2 regions of the Metabacillus indicus genome follow, and region 2 is predicted to be linked to the other one. Evidence: predicted binding sites of a transcription regulator. Region 2 holds the regulator's gene; the other holds the start of a gene.
What was found. The regulator LexA, encoded in region 2, represses DNA repair genes until DNA is damaged. The targets are predictions, from matches to a motif close to CGAACATATGTTCG.

Region 1 (3,428 bases), 1.4 Mb from region 2:
AGGTAAGCTATTCTAATAAATGCTTCAAAGAACTGATTAAAAGAATATCCAGTCAAATCTGAATCAAATAAAAATGGATCCATCCATTTTAAAGAAATATTGTCGTGAACATACTCCTTTACTAGATCTCGCCAATTATCTAACGTATTAAAATCAATTACTAACTGATCAATGTAAACGGAGCGAATATGGATTGGATCATTTTGACTCATTGAATTAAGTAAGGTAGAACGTTCTTTTCTTGCAAAAAGCAAATTTGGCAAAGAACCTTTTAACAAGTCAAAATCACTTACTAATTGCCTGCTCATTACTTGATCAGGTATAAGAATATCTGCTACAAAATTCAGAAACGAACGTGCAGAAATGACAACTTTATTTTTAATAATCGTTTTAATGATTAAATATACGATCTGCTTTTGGACTGCTTCATTCTTCAAATAATTGTAATTCTCATGTACTATTGTATAAATGTTATTCTTCTCATCCTCTTTTGCAGCTAGATAGAAAGGATTTTGATTTTCAGAACTGCATATCTTTTTTAACAACGAAGAATAAAAATTAGAGATTGGTCCCTCTTCTGTTAACTCAAATGGATGGTAATCTCCAAAGCTCAATAATGATAAATTGCCCTCTGAATATTCTGTAGTTACATTTTGTGAAAATAGACCACTTTGATTAACAAAGCTTTTTAATCTTTCAAAAGAATAAGTATTATGTACCGAATGGATAAAGTTATGAAGAACGCCCATATTGATTGCAAGTATTACATTTTCACTATTACTAGCATATAATTGGTCAGAAAAGCCTTTGAGAGCTTCTTCTAAGGTTTCCATTGCGTTCTTATTGGGAGAAAAACTTTCAGTAGCATCATTGTAAATTTTATATTCATTGATAAGTTGAGGTTTTTTCTTACTTACATATGCAAGTAAGTGTGATTTCCCGTCTCCGACACTGCCACAAAGAAAAATCAAATTCCCCTTCGGATTGCTTGCTTTTTCTTCTAAAATTCTTTCAAAATCAATTTGAATTTTCCTGTCTACATGAAGGTAGTCTTTAAACCGGCTAAACTTGCTTGCATTTTCAATTGCCTCTTGAGAGGAATCTTTTAAGCGATTTAATTCGCGAATTAAGTAGCTTTGATCTTCCTTAAGATCTTTTTCTATAATCTCTTCTTCAATCTCATCGTAAGCTGGCAGAGTATCTCCTTTTATAGACGGTGTTTCTAAAACAACCCCTAGATTATTCATTTTGTTAACGTTAAGAAATTCAAGAATTTGCTTTTTTATGATTTCCTCAACATTTTCTTTTGGTGGTTTAGGAGTTTCATATAAAGGAACTTTCAACTGTTCTAATGAATAAACTTCGTAATACCATACCCCTATTCGATGCATTTCACGGTGAAGTTTAAAAGCATCCGTTATCTCATTGAAACTTCCATCATGTGCAGCTTTATTTCCAGATCTCCTTATCGTATCGAATGCCTGCTGAATATCTTTTTCTATATATCCCTCTTTAGTAAGAAATGCGATTCTTTCAAATAAGGAGTTCACATAGGGTGCTTCTATTTTTTCTTGATTAAAAACATCATTGAGAATTGACTCCGCAAATAATCTTGCTTTTACAATTGAACTTGCAGGATCCTCGTATAGAAGCTCTTCCATTTTTCTTGCGTTGTGGGAAGCAGTTGGATTTAGGGCTTCTAAAAAACTCAAAAAATATGTCTCAGTGGAACTCATTTATATCAACTCCAAATTGCTTTTCTATAGTCATAATTTTATCACAACACAATAGGAATTATTAGCTATATTAGTTATTACTACCCAAATAGGAATCTTGAATAATACCGAACAAAAGTTCACCTTTTGATTGAGAATAATGTTGAAAAAGTTTATAATAAAAACATGAAATTACGTACGTAATTAGGAGGGGTTACAATGGATGCAGCATTTAACTATAGCTTTCCAGCTATTAGAGGAATTCAGGCAAATAAAGAGTATTATGTTGCCATGTGTCCTCTAAGAATTATCCCGAAAATTTTCTTATTCGATGAGGAAGAAATTCCGCCTGAACATAGATCGCAAAGAATTTTAAACAAGACAAGAATTCCAGAAATAACAAACTACATAGTGGAGAATAACAAAGATTATGTATTTTCTTCGCTTACTGCCTCTGTTGATGGAGAAATTGAATTTGTTTCATTTAGTGAAGATTCCTCTGAAAAAGATTTAGGACAGTTAAGGATTTCATTAGATGCGCGTTTTCTTATTAATGATGGACAGCACAGACGTGCGGCAATTGAAGAGGCTCTCAAGGTATCACCGGAAATAGGATCTGAAACAATTTCTGTAGTCTTCTTTCATGATGAAGGATTAAAGAAATCTCAGCAAATCTTTTCCGATCTCAATCGTCATGCGGTCAACACTACTTCTTCCATAGGAATTTTGTACGATCATCGGGATAGACTTTCACTTGTGACAAAAGAAATAATTAATGAGATTCCACTTTTAAAAAGATATACAGACAAAGAACGTGTATCTCTATCTAAAAACTCACCTAAGATATTAGCTCTTAATCACTTATACAACACAAATCTTAAGTTGCTTGGAAAACATAAAGGTGAATCTATAACTGAGGAAGACACTCATTTTTTAATTGATTTTTGGACAATCCTAACAAATTCAATGACTGAATGGAATCAAGTATTAAATAAAGAGCTTTCTCCGAGAGATTTAAGAGCAAATTATATTGTTGGTCACGGAGTTTTTATAGAAGCGATTGGGATCATAGGAAGATATTTAAGAGAATATCACCCGGACGAATGGCGTTCTAAAATAGAACAACTGGCAGGTATTGACTGGAACAGAACAAATACGGATTTCTGGCTAGGTCGTGCCTTTAATGAGAATGGAAGAATTCAAAAAAACAATTACACGATTCAATTAACCGCAAATAAAATTAAATCTTTATTAGATTTGCCATTACTAGAAACAGAGCAATCTATTGAAGACAAATTTAAACAGGGAGTTATGTAACATGAGTGATGGAATTATTTCAAGTCTTCTCAGTAATGAGAAGAAAATAATAGAGGATGCCAAACGTCAAATTACTGACGTATATCTTCAAGACGATCGGCCATGGGTTGTCGGATATAGCGGTGGTAAAGATTCTACCGTAGTGGTTCAGCTTGTTTTTGAAGCACTGCGAGAATTACCAAGCAAGAAGCTGCACAAGAAAGTGTATGTCATTTCTTCAGACACCTTAGTGGAAACGCCATTGATTATTCAATCAATTAATCATACCCTACGAAAAATCCAAGAAAAGTCCTTAGACTTAGGACTTCCTATTGAAACACATAAAGTGAAGCCAGTTGTTGAACAATCATTCTGGCTAAACATCATAGGAAAAGGATATCCGTCCCCAAACCAGCA
Region 2 (3,428 bases):
TGAAGAAGGCTGTACAGCAGCATAGACCCGTGACCTGCAGATAATACAAAGCGGTCGCGGTTAAACCATTCAGGATTTTTAGGATTGTGATTCATAAATTGCGTCCAAAGCGAATACGCCATTGGAGCTGCCCCCATAGGCATTCCAGGATGTCCTGATTTTGCTTTTTCAATCGCATCAATCGACAGCGTTCGAATGGTAGCAATTGATAAGTCTTGAATTGAATGTGACATTAATTGATCATCCTTTCAGAAATAACATTCTACTTTTTTATCATAGCTTTACTGCCCTATTCATACAACCATTTCGCATGGAAATGCAAAAATGAGAAGTGTAAGAACCTATTCTAATGTATTATGTGCAAAATGAAAAGGAATACATCAAAAATTGACGTATTCCAGCGATTAATGCAGATCGCGTCTGCGTTCTTCTTTTAATTTTTCAGGTGTTACATCGTTCCCGTTTGGATCCAGGACTGTAACGCCTTTTAATGTATTTTTCATAGAACCCCGGAATGCCTTAAGATATTCCTGTCTGAGTAATTGCTGTTCCTGTTTTTCCTCCGGAGAAAGACCGGACGTTTTTGATTTTCTGGACAAGGTGTTGATTCTTGCCATCTTTTCTTTTGGCAGCATGACTGCAGCTCCTTTACCTAATACAGATTTACTATCATATCGTACTAGATATGGGGGCAAAAAACAACAGATTAGACCTGTTCCTCTTTCATGTGCTCTTGATATCTTCTATGTACTGTCGCTTTAGAAACCTCATATCCAAACCCTCTTAAGGTAGCCGCAATCTCTGAGAATGTCAGTTTATTCTGTTTAAGCCTGATAATTTCGCTGACAGGCACTTCCTTCTTCTCTCTGCCGCTTCCTTTATCTCTGTTAGTAAGGTTCCTCTGAGGTTTATACCCTTTTTCAACCGCCCGCTGCATACCTCTTTTAATTTTCAGATTATGGATCTTCCGCTGATATTCTTCAACAATGCTTACAATTTCCAGAACCATGGAATCGGCTTCAGACAAAAAAAGCTTTCCATTCTGCGTGGCCGTATAGATCGTAATGCCTTCTTTTGCGAAAAAATGAATAAGGGCGATGCGGGCGTTCCCTCTCCCCAGTCTTGTCTCATCCTGAATAACAATGGCGTCAATTTTCTGTTCCTTTATACAGTCAAATATTTCAAAAATACCTTCTCTTTCAACCTCATATCCGCTCGCCTGTTCCTCAATAATCTTTTCCACATTCATGCCATGTGCTGCTGAAAGGGCCAAAAGTTCTTCTTTTTGCCGGGCGAGTGATGTCTCTTGTTCTTCTTTTCTAGTGCTGACTCTGCAGTAGATGATTGCGTTCAGTGTTCTCACTTCCCTATTTTCTTGATGCCAGCTGTGTCCCGTCATGGTAGGTTTGTTTATCAATAGGAAGAACCACAGAATCTCCTGACTTGATCACAGCTGTCGGCAGTCCGTTTTTATCCTGAACCCATTCAACGAAATCGGTTTTGGACATGCGGTGATGCTCTTCATATTGATCTGCAAGGCTCCATATACTGTCACCTTCTGCTATTTCAATGGATACATAATGATCAAGGCTTTCTTTTTCTCCTGTGTATGATAATGCAAAGACAGCTACAATGACAACTGCAAAGAAAGAAATAACGTAAGATAATGAACCTTTCAACTCAATCCCCACCTTAATAGAATGTTTGTTCGTATATTTGATAGTTTCAGTATAATGCGAACAAACGTTTCTGTCAACGCCATTTTTCGAACTTATGTTTGTATATGCAGGAAAAACATGCTATAATCAACATAAATTACAGGACGCGAGGTGGATAAAATGACAAAACTTTCAAAGAGGCAGCAGGATATCCTCACTTTTATTAAGCTTGAAGTACAAAAGAAAGGATATCCGCCATCAGTCCGTGAGATCGGCGAAGCAGTGGGCCTTGCTTCGAGCTCAACTGTGCACGGCCATCTTGCCAGGCTTGAAAGCAAAGGGCTGATCAGACGGGATCCGACAAAGCCGAGAGCGATCGAAATATTAGAAGATGAGACAGCGATGATTCCGCGTTCAAGCGTGATTAACGTTCCTGTAATCGGGAAAGTAACAGCCGGTTCCCCGATCACAGCCATTGAAAACGTCGAGGAATATTTTCCTCTTCCAGATACGTTCGCCGCATCCGATGATCAGATCTTCATGCTCGAGATTATGGGAGACAGTATGATTGAAGCCGGTATTCTTGACGGGGACATGGTTATTGTCAAACAGCAGAACACTGCAAACAACGGGGATATCGTTGTTGCCATGACAGAGGATGATGAGGCAACTGTCAAACGTTTTTTCAAAGAGAAAGATTACGTGCGCCTTCAGCCGGAAAACTCTACACTTGAACCGATTATTCTCAGACATGTTGTCATCCTGGGAAAAGTTGTTGGAGTTTATAGAAACATACACTGAAAACTTTGCTTTTACAGGCAAAGTTTTTTTATTTGCCTGTTTTGCAGCCTTCTCTCAGGGGAACATAATAATAAAAAAAAGATGAGAGGGTGCCTATGACAAAAGAACCGGCCATTCTGCGGGCGAATGCCCAATTTATTTTTCCTTTTTCATGGGACAGCGACTGCATCTCCCAGCTGACTGATGAACTTAAGGCGAACGGATTTGAATTTTTCAGCATTAACAGCAGCGCCCAGCAGACAAAATTTTACGGAGAGAAAACAAGTCTTCCCCATAAACGCCTGAAACATTATTTTATGCCGTACATAGAACAGATTCTCTTTCCGGATCAGCATCAGGATAAGGCTATAAATCGATACTCAAAATCCTTTGACAGAAAATGCACGCTTCGTACAGCTGTAAATGAATATTCTTTCAATGTCCACTCAATCGATCTGTATATATGCCCTTTTTCTGTCGGAATGATCACCATAAGGACAGAGCTGACATCAAACAGCAATACATGGTCACTGAGCGATGCACTCGATTTTATGGATCACTTCAGGGTTCTTGAACCATTTATTACAGAAGAAAAAGGAACTGTTCTTCATTCAGGACTGGGCACTTACGAAAAGATTCAGGATTTTATTTTTGAAGAGCTGTGCCCCTCTGTTGTCCCGTATATAGAAAAAAGTGAAAACAGCCAGTCAACTTACCTTGGAAGCCTTCCCTACTTTATTGACGAGAGAATGTTTGTCAGCAGTTATCTTTTGACAGAAAAGGACGCAGAGATTTCTTCGGATACTCTTTTTCGAATAGGCCACATAAATGGCTATGATCAAAACGGCAGGCCGTATATGTCCGCAAGCAATTCCGCATATATAGACCACTATCTTAAGGATCACATTTACGACAGGTGGTCACCCGGCAGCTTTCACGTTGTGAGTGATCATACATTCACTAAAATTACGAATGATGTGGGTCAGGAGA

Region 1: dndB (DNA sulfur modification protein DndB) is a predicted target of LexA. The motif match lies at 1,845-1,858, and genes of this name have one in related genera.

The regions. Positions count from the first base shown of each region.
Region 1 is NZ_CP176757.1:545,560-548,987, reverse strand. Features, by position in the region: gene dptF (DNA phosphorothioation-dependent restriction protein DptF) at 1-1,736, opposite strand, end outside; gene dndB (DNA sulfur modification protein DndB) at 1,935-3,032, shown strand; gene dndC (DNA phosphorothioation system sulfurtransferase DndC) at 3,034-3,428, shown strand, end outside.
Region 2 is NZ_CP176757.1:1,988,250-1,991,677, reverse strand. Features, by position in the region: gene tkt (transketolase) at 1-233, opposite strand, end outside; gene ACK1LH_RS09950 (DUF896 domain-containing protein) at 405-635, opposite strand; gene ACK1LH_RS09945 (recombinase family protein) at 707-1,354, opposite strand; gene yneA (cell division suppressor protein YneA) at 1,368-1,679, opposite strand; gene lexA (transcriptional repressor LexA) at 1,839-2,459, shown strand; gene ACK1LH_RS09930 (hypothetical protein) at 2,555-3,428, shown strand, end outside.